3 regions of the Streptomyces sp. NPDC002573 genome follow, and region 2 is predicted to be linked to each of the others. Evidence: riboswitches for the same ligand, from Rfam matches in the RefSeq annotation. Region 2 holds a riboswitch; each other region holds the start of a gene.

The links. A riboswitch is a leader RNA that binds a small molecule or an ion and turns the genes downstream of it on or off. The one in region 2 is predicted to bind cobalamin.
Region 1: it holds a riboswitch for cobalamin, as region 2 does, so the genes downstream of both, ACFYX0_RS15065 (prenyltransferase/squalene oxidase repeat-containing protein) here and ACFYX0_RS04270 (CbtB-domain containing protein) in region 2, are expected to answer to the same signal.
Region 3: it holds a riboswitch for cobalamin, as region 2 does, so the genes downstream of both, ACFYX0_RS08535 ((2Fe-2S) ferredoxin domain-containing protein) here and ACFYX0_RS04270 (CbtB-domain containing protein) in region 2, are expected to answer to the same signal.

Annotation. Positions count from the first base shown of each region.
Region 1 is NZ_JBIARC010000013.1:43,867-48,098, forward strand. Features, by position in the region: gene ACFYX0_RS15060 (SCO2322 family protein) at 1-678, opposite strand, end outside; gene ACFYX0_RS15065 (prenyltransferase/squalene oxidase repeat-containing protein) at 675-1,907, opposite strand; cobalamin riboswitch at 2,026-2,154, opposite strand; gene ACFYX0_RS15070 (SDR family NAD(P)-dependent oxidoreductase) at 2,277-3,068, opposite strand; gene ACFYX0_RS15075 (alpha/beta fold hydrolase) at 3,088-4,038, opposite strand; gene ACFYX0_RS15080 (TetR/AcrR family transcriptional regulator) at 4,109-4,232, opposite strand, start outside.
Region 2 is NZ_JBIARC010000003.1:129,872-134,103, reverse strand. Features, by position in the region: gene ACFYX0_RS04280 (hypothetical protein) at 252-641, shown strand; gene ACFYX0_RS04275 (enoyl-CoA hydratase/isomerase family protein) at 753-1,829, shown strand; cobalamin riboswitch at 1,894-2,038, shown strand; gene ACFYX0_RS04270 (CbtB-domain containing protein) at 2,075-2,296, shown strand; gene ACFYX0_RS04265 (CbtA family protein) at 2,318-3,070, shown strand; gene ACFYX0_RS04260 (hypothetical protein) at 3,072-3,878, shown strand; gene ACFYX0_RS04255 (ParB N-terminal domain-containing protein) at 3,916-4,232, opposite strand, start outside.
Region 3 is NZ_JBIARC010000006.1:129,436-133,667, forward strand. Features, by position in the region: gene ACFYX0_RS08525 (hypothetical protein) at 1-461, opposite strand, end outside; gene prpB (methylisocitrate lyase) at 734-1,639, shown strand; cobalamin riboswitch at 1,726-1,917, shown strand; gene ACFYX0_RS08535 ((2Fe-2S) ferredoxin domain-containing protein) at 1,959-2,369, shown strand; gene ACFYX0_RS08540 (hypothetical protein) at 2,563-3,339, opposite strand; gene ACFYX0_RS08545 (hypothetical protein) at 3,441-3,722, opposite strand.

The DNA.
Region 1 (4,232 bases), on a different contig from region 2:
GCGGCGGCGCGCCTGCCACACCGCCGCCGCGCCCAGCACGGCCACGGCGGCGGCACCCGCGAGGAGGCCCACCGACGGGCCGTGGTGTGCCGCGCTCCTCGCCGACGCCTGTCCCTTGTGGTCCGTGGCCTTCGCCGGGGCACGGTCCTGCCCGGACGTCACCTGCTCGCCGCAGCCCTTGGCCGGGTAACCCGCTATCGCGCACAGCAGGGCGTTGGTGTCGTAGCGCAGCGGGCCCGCGACGGCGGCGAGCGCGTCCGCCGTCGTCGCGTCCCCGGGCACCCGGGCGCACGCCGTGCGCCCTGCCGGCGGCCGCTCCCCGGAGGGGGCGTCCGCCGCCGTGCCGAAGTCGAGGACCAGGGCGACACGCTTCTGACCGTCCCGGGCGGGTGTGCCCGCGCAGATCGTCGCGAAGTCCGCGCTGCCGCGCGGCTTGGTCGCGTCCGAGGAGTCCTCGCTCACCGCGAACCGGAAGCCCTGGACGTCCCCGTCGGCGGGACGGCTGGTCGACGGGCCCTGGGTGGCGTACGTCCAGGTGTTGCCGCCACGCTCCCAGAAGGACCAGTAGCGGTAGCCGACGGCCTGGGCCCGGCCCGCGCCGCCCAGCAGCACGCAGGCCGCCAGGAGGACGAGGAGCGGCGCGGTCAGGAGCCGGGCGCCCGCGGGGACGCGGGTCACGGCTGCTGCCGCTTGCCGCGGCCGCTGAGCAGGAAGCCGATGCCGATACCGGCGACGAGGAAGACGCCGACGATCCACCACACGCCGAAGGCGGAGCCCGAGTCGTCCTTCTTGGCGGGCTTCTGGGTCTGGTCGGTCTTCGGGGTCGCGCCGGCCGCCTGCGGTGCCGGGCCCGTCGCGTTGAGCGCGCTGACCAGGTCGGTTCCGCCGAAGTGGCGCGGGTCGGTGCCGGTCGCGAGCGCGGCGAGGATCAGCTGGGCGTACGCGGCCGGGCCGCTCTGCTTCGCCCACGGCCCGGAGTTGGCCTGAAGCCAGTGCAGGGCGCCGGACGCCCGCTCGCCCTGGCCGACGGTGGCGAGGGCGACCACCGCGTCCGCCGTGTTGCCGTAGTCGGGCTGGTCCTTGGCGCCGGGCAGGGCCGAGGTGAGGTGCTGGTCCCTGGCCAGGGCCTTGAGCAGGTAGGCGGCGCCGTTCTGCGCGGCCTGGCGCACATCGGTGGCCTTCCCGCAGACCGGGGCCGCGCTCTCGGCCGGAGCCTTCTCCCCGGCGAACCCCTTGCCGAGCGCGCCGGTCACGGCCGCCGCCGTGGCATCCGCGTTGGCGGTGAGCGCGCCCTTCTTGTCGGGCTGGTAGGCGAAGGCGCCCGCACCGTCGCCGTCGCAGGGCAGCGCGAGCTTCAGCAGCGCGTCGTAGGGGGACTTGCCGTCCATGCGGACGTCCTGCGGCTGCTCGCCCGCCGCCGTGAGCGCACCGACCACGACGGACGTCGAGTTGGCGTCGCTCGCGCCACCCGCGGTGTAGCCCCAGCCGCCGTCCTTGTTCTGCACGGACTTCAGCCAGGCCACCGCCTTGCCGCTCTCGGCTCCGTGGCCGCCGACCGCGGCCAGGGCCTGGACTGCCGCCGCGGTGTTGTTCGTGTCGACGGGCGTCTTGGCGTCGCACTTCGCGCTGGGCTGCGCGCGGTAGGGGGCGAAGGCGCCGCTCGCGCACTGCTGGCCGGTCAGCCAGTCCACCGCGGCGGTGGCGGGCCGCACACCGGCCGTGTGCTGGGCGAGCAGGGCGAGCGACTGCCGCCAGACGCCGTCGTACGTGGGGTCGCCGGTGCCGTAGAGGCCGGACGGCAGCGAGGGCGAGGCGGAGGGGGCGGGGGTGGCGGCGAAGGCCGTGGCGGGGGCCCCGGCGACGGCGGCGATGGCGGCGAGTACCGCGGCGCTGCGGCGAACGATCATGATCGGCGGGTGCCTCTCCCTTGGTGTCCGGGAGCAGGGCGGCACGGGGCATCCCCCGGGCGGCTCGGCTCCGTAGACCTCGACGGTGCCGTACACCGGCGGGCTGCCGGTGCGCGTGAGCCGGTCACGTCCCGTACGCGGTGCTCCGGCTCGCCGCCGTGGGGCGGCTCACGGTTGCGGGGTCAGCGCCGGATTTGCACCGGCTTTCCCCCGTAAGGGTGTGAGAACGACCCGGCTACTGTACCCGCCGGTAGAAGCGTCCTTGAGAGGCCCCTGTGAGAGGGCCCCGGCCGGGCCAGCACCCCGCCCCCGCGGGGCCTTCCGGGGCCGGGTGCCGTCCCGGCCCCGGAACCGGGGACGCGGCGGCGGCTACCGCGCGGACCGCTGGGTCACGGCCATCTCCGCGGTGATCCGGTCGCCCCCGGCGCGGCGCTGCACGATCGCGCTGAGCGTGGGGGCGACCCCGCCGACCATCGCGCCGAGCCGCAGCCCCAGCGGGGCGACGTCGATCTCGGCCGGGTTGCGGTCCACCGCCCGGACCACGGCGCGCGCGACGTCCCGCGGGGTCCGGGTGCCGACCCCGCGCGGGAGGCGGACGCCCGTCCTGGCGAACATGCCCGCGTCGCGGATGAACCCGGGGAAGACCGTCGTCACCCCGACCCCGTACGGCTGGAGGTCCTCGCGCAGTGCCAGGGCGAAGCCGCGCATGCCGAACTTGCTCGCGCTGTACAGCGCGGCCCCGCCGGAGGCGGTCTTGCCCATCAGCGAGGAGATGAAGACCAGGTGCCCGCTGCGGCGGCTGATCATCGCCTCGGCGGCGAGCCTCGCCATGACCACCGGCGCCCGCAGATTGACGTCCAGCATCCGGTCGATGTCCTCGACGGACAGCTCGGGCACGGCTCCGCTCGCGGGGAGCGCGGCGTTGGCGACCACGATGTCCACCCGGCCGGCGCGGCCCAGCAGGTCCCGCGCGCCGCCCGGGTCGGAGAGGTCGGCGGCCAGAGCGCGACCGCCGAGCCGTCCGGCCAGGTCCTCCAGTACGTCGGCGCGGCGGCCCGTCAGCACCAGCTGCGCCCCGCGTGCCGCGAGCGCCTCGGCGATGGCGTGGCCGATTCCACCGGTCGCTCCGGTGAGCAGAACCTGTGCGTCTCGGAGGTGCATGGTGGTTCTCCTGTCCTGGTCAGAGGGACTTGAGGAAGTCGATGAGGTGGGCGTTGACCTCGGCGGGGCGTTCTTCGGCGACCCAGTGGCCGGTGTCGCGCAGCAGCACCATGTCCCGCAGGTCCGGCACCACGGCGCGCATCCGCGCCTCCATGTCCGGCCCGGCGACGGCGACGTTGAGGTCCTTGTCGCCGCCGATGAACAGCGCCGGAGGGGTGATCCGGGCGCCGTCGAACGCGGCGGTCAGCTCCCAGTTGCGGTCCAGGTTGCGGTACCAGTTGAGCGGGCCGGTGAAGCCGCTCTCGGCGAACTCGGCGGCGTAGGCGGCGATGTCGCCCTCGCTCAGCCAGCCGGGGAGGCGGTCCGGCTCGGGGAACATGTCCATGGGCTCGGTGCCCTCCCGCACCACCGGGATCAGGGCGGGGGCCTCACCGGACAGCCCGTACATGATCCGGCGGAAGGTCGTCGGCAGGTCCCGCTCCAGTACCGGGTCGGCGACCCCGGGCTGCTGGAAGTAGTTCATGTAGAAGCCCTCGCCGAGCCTGGCCCGCAGCAGCCCGAGCGGCGGCCGGGACGCGCGGGGCCCGGTCGGGGAGCTGAGCGAGACCACGCCGCGCACCAGGTCGGGCCGGAACATGGCGGTGTGCCAGGCGACGGGACCGCCCCAGTCGTGGCCGACCACGACGGCCTGCCGCTCGCCGAGGGCCTCGATGAGCGCCACGACGTCGCCGACGAGGTGCAGGATCGTGTAGTCCTCGATCCGCTCCGGGCGCGAGGTGCGGCCGTAGCCGCGCTGGTCCGGTGCCACCACGTGGTAGCCGGCCGCGGCCAGCGGGGCCATCTGGTGGCGCCAGTTGTAGGACGTCTCGGGGAAGCCGTGCAGCAGCAGTACCAGGGGGCCGTCGCCGGCTTCGGCGAGGTGCACGCGCAGGCCGTTGGCCTCCACGAAGCGGCGGGTGATCTCGGTCAAGACGCGTCTTCTTTCTGGATGCTGCCGGGCTCGTGGGGCTCCGGTCGACGCGGCCGGAGAACGCGGGCGGTCAGTCGAGTGGTGCGTCGAGGGTGATGCTCGCCCAGCAGTGGTCCTGGAGTGGGATGCCGATCGCGACGAGCACATTGATCAACATGCCGATGCCGAAGACGTGGGTGACCTCCGCGTCGGAA
Region 2 (4,232 bases):
ACGACATCGGCGCACACCACCGAGGGCCAGCGCGGATGGCCCCAGACCGCGAGGGCCTCGATGTGTGATCGGCGCTGCCCGCTCGCACTCCGGAGCCGTTACGCCTTCGGGATGGACGGAGAGCTCCCCCGGCTCGCGCGAAGCCGGTGGCCGCGTTCGATCGTGTGGACGGTCGCGGGTAGGCTCCTTGAATGGGGGCGAGCTTGCGGGACAAGTGGAGAGGGCTGCCGCGGTGGGCACGATGGGCTCTCGTGGTCTACCTGGCCGGTTTCGGCGAAGGTACGTGTGCTCACATCAGTGATCTGGTTCGTGGCGGTATCCATGCCTATGCTGCGTTTCCGCACGCGTCGATTCGGGCGTACTTCGTGAGCCTTGTCGTCCTCGACCCGCTGGTCGTGGTGCTGGTGGGACTCGTGCGGCGAAGCGGCATCTGGTTGGGGAGCGTAGTGATCACGCTGGACGTGGCCGCGAACTGGATCAGCAACTGGCCTTCGGTGAAGGCCGATCCGGTGCGTCTGCTGCAACCGGTCGGACTGACCCCCATCACGCTCTTCGGCCTGTTCGTCCTGGTGTCCTGCATTCCCTTGCTGCGAGCGGCGACGTGCGATTCGACGCCGGTGCCGAGCCGAGCGAGCATGTAGGTGGGCACCGGAAGATCGTCCGTGAGCTGACCCGCGTGTCCACCAGATCCTGGAAGGAACCGACGAGATCATGCGCGTCATCGTGGCCCGCGGCCTGACGGAGGCATTCGGATGACCGGCGGCGAGGAACCCGTCCTCTTCCACGTCACCGGGCGGGCCGCCCGTATCACCCTCAACCGGCCGAGGGCACTCAACGCCCTGAACCATGCGATGGTCCGCCGTATCGACGAGGCGCTGACCGCCTGGGAACACGACCCGGCCGTGGAGACCGTGGTCATCACCGGAGCGGGGGAGCGTGGTCTGTGCGCGGGTGGCGACATCCGGGCCGTCCACGACGACGCACGCGACGGGGACGGCTCCGCCTCGGCCGCGTTCTGGCGCGACGAGTACCGCCTCAACGCCCATGTCGCCCGCTACCCGAAGCCGTACGTCGCCGTCATGGACGGCATCGTCATGGGCGGCGGGGTCGGCGTGTCCGCGCACGGCAGCGTCCGGGTCGTCACCGAGCGGTCCAGGGTCGCGATGCCCGAGACCGGCATCGGCTTCGTCCCCGACGTCGGCGGCACCCGGCTGCTCGGCCTCGCCCCGGGTGAGCTGGGCACCCATCTCGCCCTCACCGGCGCGCAGATCGGCGCCGCCGACGCCCTGCTGTGCGGCCTCGCCGACCACTACGTACCGTCCACCTCGGTCCCCGAACTCCTCGGCGACCTCGCCGAGACGCCCGTACGAGACGTCCTCGCTCGCCATGTACAGCCCGCGCCGCCCGGAGAGTTGGCCGGACAGCGGGAGTGGATCGACAGCTGCTACGCCGCCGACACCGTCGAGGAGATCCTCGACCGGCTTCTCGCTCACGGCGGTCAGACGGCCAAGGAGACCGCGGAGGTCCTGCTCTCCCGGTCGCCCACTGCCCTCAAGGTCACCCTGGCCGCGGTGCGCCGCGTCCGTCGCCTCGGCACGCTGGAACAGGTCCTGGACCAGGAGTACCGGGTCTCCTGCGCTGGCCTGCGCACCCACGACCTGGTGGAGGGCGTCCGCGCCCAGATCATCGACAAGGACCGCACCCCGCACTGGTCCCCGGCGACCCTCGCCGAAGTGTCCGACGCCGACGTGGAACGCTTCTTCGCCCCCCTCGGCGACCGCGAACTGGGGCTCGCCGGACAAGGCACCGCCACGGAGACGGCTTGGTGAGCGAACTGATCGTCCGCCTGGCGTGGAGAGGAAGATCACGCCAGGGGAGGCGGTCTTGGCCGGGTACCCGACACGCGGTACGGTCTTTCCGATATTGACGACGGTACGACGGAAGCCGGTGGAAATCCGGCACGGTCGCGCCACTGTATGCGAGACGCCTCCCGGGGCGGCTCGTGAGTCAGACCCGTGGCCGTCGTCGTGTGCACCACCGAGATGGGACGCGAACTCCCAGAGGAGGTCCTGCCATGGCGCAGACCGTCGCCCAGCCGACAGCCACCAGCCCCGTCGTTCCCGCCAAGCTGCCGCTGAACGCGATAGCTCCCTGGGCGGTTTTCTTCGGCATCCTCATGCTCATCCTGCTGTACTTCGTCGGCGCCGAGCAGGGCGCCACCTCCGTGTTCAACGGCACGGACGTCCACGAGTGGGTGCACGACGCCCGCCATCTGCTCGGCTTCCCCTGCCACTGACGCGAGGGACGCCGCACACCCATGAACTCCGCAACCGTGCGCAACCTTCTGGTGCGGGGCATGCTCGGCGGCCTGGCCGCCGGTGTGCTCGCCCTGGTCGTGGCCTACCTTCTCGGTGAGCCGGACGTCGACAGCGCGATCAGCTTCGAGGCAGCTCACTCCCACGAGCACGAGATGGAAGTCGTCTCCCGCTCGCTGCAGTCCACCGCCGGTCTCGCCACCGGCGTCCTGGTCTACGGAGTCGCGTTCGGCGGTATCGCCGCGCTCGCCTTCTGCTTCGCGCTCGGCAGGGTCGCCAGCTTCTCCCCGCGGGCGACCGCGCTGCTGCTGTCCGGCTGCGCGCTGCTGGCCGTGTACGTCGTGCCGTTCCTGAAGTACCCGGCCAACCCGCCGTCGGTCGGCAACCCCGACACCATCGGCAAGCGGACCACGCTGTACTTCCTGATGATGCTGCTCAGCGTGCTCCTGGCGATCGCCGCCACCATTGTGGGCAAGCGGCTCGCACCGAGACTGGGCAACTGGTACGCGACCGTCGTCGCCGTCGTCGGCTTCGCCGTCGTGATCGGTCTGGCGTATGCCTTCCTCCCGGTGATCAACGAGGTGCCGAAGGACTTCCCGGCCACCCTGCTGTGGCGGTTCCGTCTCTCGGCCCTGGCCATCCAGATCGTCCTGTGGGGCGGATTCGGCCTGCTCTTCGGCGAGTTGGCGGAGCGCCAGCTGAATCCTAAGCCCGCACCGGCCGCTCGGGGCCGGGCGGTCGCCGCTCCGAACTGAGATGGGTACAGAGAGGATGGCGACCCTGGGCACCGTCTATGACGCCGAGCCGGCCGTGCGCGACGTCGACGACATCATCGCCGACCCCGACCGCGCGGGCGGCAACGATGGCCCCGAACGCCGGAAAGGCCCGAAGGCCCGCACTAAATGGCTGTGCGGCTCCGTCAACGACACCGCCGCCGAAGTCGTCGCCGCAGTGTTCGACCAGGCCGAATCCCGCGATCCCGGACACACGCGGACCTGGGTGGCCCTGGTCGACGGCGCACCCCACCAGATCGACCTGATCAACGAGCAGGCCGCGGCCAGGGGCATCGGCGTCCACATCGTCATCGACATCATTCATGTCCTGGAGTATCTGTGGGGCGCCGCCCACGCCCTGCACACCACCGGCGACAAGACCATCGAGGCCTGGGTCGCCCGGACCGGCCGCACCATCCTGGCCGGCGGCGCCATTCAGGCCGCCGAGCAGATCAGAGCGGCCGCGACGGCCGCCGGCATCGCAGCGGGCAAGAACAAGGGCATCGACGACGCCGTGGCCTACCTCGCCAACAAGGCCGAATACCTGCGCTACGACACCGCGCTCGCGGCCGGCTGGCCCATCGCCACTGGAATCAGTGAAGGCGCCTGCCGCCACCTGGTGAAAGACCGTCTGGACATCACCGGAGCCCGCTGGGGCCTGGCCGGGGCCGAGGCCGTGCTGAAGCTTCGCGCGCTGCGATCCAACGGCGACTTCGACGCCTACTGGGCCTGGCACGAGAAGCAGGAGTTCATCCGCAACCACCAGGCACGATACCGACTCACGGCGTGATCAAAACAGAACCCTCACAGGAACTGCACCCGCCTCCTCAAATAGGATTGAGATCACGGCGCTGGAGGTTTTCCACCGCCATCACCTCTAAATCCAGCCCCTCGTGAGACAGCTCCGGACGGACCTCGATCGGCACCTCGTATACATCCGCCGCAGCCGCCGCTGCGGCACGACGATGCCCAGCGATGATCACATACCTGGCGCCTCCGATCGCGGACGCGTGATCCGGGTACGCGGCGAGATGTGCCTCCCGCGTCACCACCACCAGGGGCTGCACCACGCCGACCGATCTCATCGACTGGATCATCTCGGTTAAGTCGCCGAGGTCCGGGCGTGGATTATCGGGATGAGCCG
Region 3 (4,232 bases), on a different contig from region 2:
TCGTGATCCTGCTCAGGATGTTCCTCGGGTGCCGGCCCGATGAGGACCTGTATGTCGCGGAGGGCCTCGCGATAACCGTCCCCGAAGCCGGTGTCGGCGGTGACGGGTTCGCTGGCGATCCAGGCCCGGATCCTGGCGACGGCCCCCGCGGTCTTGAGGCGTTCGGCGGGGGAGAGGGTGTTGAGTGTGGCTTCCGGATCCTCGTGTCCCTCAGCGTGCCGTACCGGGATCGCGCCGAGAAAGGCGGGCAGGCGCTCGTCGAACGCGGCGTGGGCGACATCGTCGCGGGTGAGGAGTTCGCGCCGCACATAGGAGGCGATGCGCCGCCACTCCTCGCGCTCCTCGGCACTGAGAGAGCCGTTGCCGGCGGCGCGTTCGGCCCGGTCGACGGCTCTGCGGATCTTGGCGCGGGCCCAGGCCAGGGCGTCCGGGTCGTGATCGTAGCGGTCGAGGCTGTTCATGCGAACTCCTATGGGTCGTCGATGAGTTCCGTGGTGCCCGCGACGGCCGGCCCGGTAACACCGCACGCTCGTATGGCGGTTCATGGTCGACTCGGTCCTTGCGAGTCACACGATCGAGTGAAATTTCCACCACGGGTGGCACGCGCACAGGCCACCGCCAGGCTTCCAGGTGTCCGCTTCAGGAACTGCCGCCCGAGAAGGCGAGCAGTCCCGTGATCGAGCACCACGTCCGTGGCCGCGTACGACGCACACCTGCCGAAGGGCCTGTTCTGATGCTCCACACCCGCACCACTCCCGCCGAACGCCGCCGCGCCCTGCGTGAGCGCCTGGCCACCGGCCGACTGCTGCCCATGCCCGGCGCCCTCAACCCGCTCTCCGCCCGCCTCATCCAGGACACCGGCTTCGAGGCCGCCTACCTCTCCGGCGCGGCCCTCGCCGCCGACCTCGGCCTGCCCGACATCGGCCTGACCACCTCCACCGAGATCGCCGCCCGCGCCCAGCAGACGACCCGGGTCACCGACCTGCCCGTCCTGATCGATGCGGACACCGGCTTCGGCGAGCCGATGAACGCCGCGCGCACCGTGCAGTTGATGGAGGACGCGGGCCTGGCCGGGCTTCATCTGGAGGACCAGGTCAATCCCAAGCGCTGCGGCCACCTCGACGGCAAGTCCGTCGTGCCGCGCGAGGAGATGACCCGCCGGATCCGGGCCGCGGTCGACGCCCGCCGCGACCCCGACTTCCTCCTGATGGCCCGTACCGACGCCCGCGCGGTGGAGGGCCTGGCGGCGGCGATCGACCGGGCGAAGGCGTACGTCGACGCGGGCGCCGACGCGATCTTCCCCGAAGCCCTCCCGGACGAGGCCGAGTTCGAGGCGTTCCGCCAGGCGGTCCCCGTCCCCCTCCTGGCCAACATGACGGAGTTCGGCAAGGGCCCCCTGCTGAACACCCGCACCCTGGAGAACCTGGGCTACGACATCGCCCTCTACCCGGTCACCCTGCTGCGCCTGGCCATGGGCGCCGTCGAGGAGGGTCTGCGCACCCTGGCGGTCGAGGGCACCCAGCAGCCCCTGCTGCCCCGTATGCAGACCCGCTCCCGCCTCTACGAACTCCTCGGCTACGCCGACTACTCGGCCTTCGACTCGGCCGTCTACGACTTCACCCTCCCACCCGGCACCTGACGCACCGCAGACATCCGCGCCCGTCCACCACCGCGCCTGGTGCAGGGCGCCCGACCGGCCCCACCGGCGGCGGTGATGACGCGCCGTGACCCGGGATGCGACGATGCCCGACGAACAAGGCGACGGCGGAACGAGGAAGCCGGTGAAAGTCCGGCGCGGTCCCGCCACTGTGATCGGCGAGCGGATCCCGAACAGACCACTGCCCGGCAACGGGCGGGAAGAACGGGACCAGCAGCGACCCGAGAGCCAGGAGACTCACGTCGTCGCCTCCTCGACCCAGACCGGGGCGGATCTCCCCGGAGGAGGAGCGTGACGTGCCATGCCCGAGACACGAACCGATGAACCGGTGGGAACCGGCTCCGCCGGCCTGGCACCGTGCCGGATCGTGGTGTGCAGGGACTGCTGCTGCGGAAGCCCGAAGGTGACCGGGGTCGACCACACGGAACAGACCGCCCGCCTCGCCGAGCACGCGCCCCTACGGGTCTCCACCTGCCTGGACGTGTGCGACCAGGCCAATGTGATCGTCGTCCAGCCCTCCGCCGCGGGACGCGCCGCCGGCGCCCGTCCCGTCTGGCTCGGCCTCGTCAACGACCCGGCCGCCACCGAGGACATCGCCGCATGGGTACGGGCCGGCGGCCCCGGCATCGCTCCCCGCCCCGACATCCTCGACCTCTACGCCTTCACCCCCCGCCGAAGCCCCCGGCCACGCGACGCAACCCGAACCACCTGAAGACCGTTACCGAGAAGAAGGCCACGCCCCGGAGACCCGTCGTCGACAGGAGGATCAGGCGCTCCCAGTTCAGACCGGATCTGATGCCTGCGGGTTCGCCTGGCACCCCCGCCTCGAGGCCGACCCCCCGCGCCCGCCTGGCTGCGCGCGTGCGTGCGGGAGCTGATGGAGCCGTGCCCGGCCGGCACCGACGTCACTCCGTGCGCGTCCGGCCGTTCTTGAGCACCCCGTAATAGTCGCTGTAGGGGAGTTCCAGCTTGAACACCAGGCCGTACCGTTTCCGGATGGCGGCGACCGTGGCGGTCTTCGGGTCACGGACCACGCGGGACACCGGCGGATCGTCGACGAGACCGGCGTAGGGCTCCTCGACCAGCCGGCGCGGGGCGCCGCCGCGTGTCGTGTCCCAGGTCAGCGTCTGTCCGGAGACGGCCAGCCGGGTCGGTTCCGTGGCCTGCGAGCCCTGGGGGTTCGGGCCGTGCCCCCGGTAGTAGGCGACGAGCCGCCTTCCGTGGTCGTCGTGCGTGAACGGGATGGGACTTCCGGATCCGGCCGGCCCGGAACGGGTGTGGTCGCCCGCGGTCAGGATCCCGTCGAGGGTGTCGCCCACGTGCCTGGGGGCGGCGCCGTAGTAGGCGGTGGTGTTCATCGAGCAGACGACCTTGTAGTCGTCGATCTTCTGCTGGAAGAACCAGCCCGGTCCCGATCCCGGCACGCACACGTCGTGCACCACGACCAGGCCGAGCGACAGGGGCGTGCGGTCGGCGTACGCCCGCGCCACGCCCCGAAGCCTTTGCTCCGCACGCTCCCGGGCCCGCACCGCCTGGCTGCTCTCCCCGAGCTTGCGCAGCTGCTTGTCGCTGACAGCACGGTCCGGGGTCGTGGAACAGGCCGAGACGGCGAACAGGACGATCACCGCCAACGAGCCCCACACGCTCTTCGAGCCGGCGGCACGCCGCGCGAAGGCCCTCATGCTTGTCCGCCTCTCATCGGCAGCTGACTCTCCATCGTCGTACGCCCGGCCCGACCGTCACTGTCCACCAGGACGGCCGAGTCGGGCATGAGTACCCGTACTCAGACGGCGGGCGGCCGTCTCAGTTGACGCCCGGTGCAGCCTGCGGGCCGGAGGTGCCCCGACAAGGAGTCGCCGGTCAGGCAGTGCACGGCAGGCGGAGCGGTCCACCGCTCGCTGCTCCAGTCCTGCGTGTGGAGCGTCTCGGGCTCGGCGGCGGCCGGGCCGAAGATCACTCCCGCGCGGCCGAAGGGTGCGGCCTCCGCCATGATTCCGTCGCGGATCCGGACGAGGGCGCCAGCCGGGACGGTGATGGTGGACGCCCAGCCGCTGTGGTAGGGCACGCCGGGATGCGGCGCCGCGGGCAGTGGACGACATCGTCGGACGGCATGCGGTACAGGCGCCGCCGTGGCCGCCGAACGAGCCTGCGCCTGCCCGCTCGCCGATCTCCCAGCCCCGCACGCCCGGGCCCCTCTCGTCGACCATACCGGCCGCCACGTGGGCCGTCGTGATGGGAATCCCTTGGCCGGGGAGCGGTCGGCGGCCATGCCGGCGTCGGCCCCGCAGATCCCCGGCGCCACGACATTCCAGGCACGCCTCGTCCGGTCCGGGCCGGCGGCCACGGGCGCCACGAGCATGGGCCCGCCCTGCTCGGCCACCTGCGCGGCACGGTCAACTCGGCGACTCTCCTGGAACGCGCACATCACCCTGACGAGAATGGTTGAGCTGCGACAGGGAATTCACCGGCATTTCAAAGCGGGCGACGGGAATACGTCGGCTGTCTCGCGGTTCATAGCGGCACAGGGCCCCAACCGGAGAGCGGTCCACCGGCGGGCAGTAGAGGAGACTTGCAC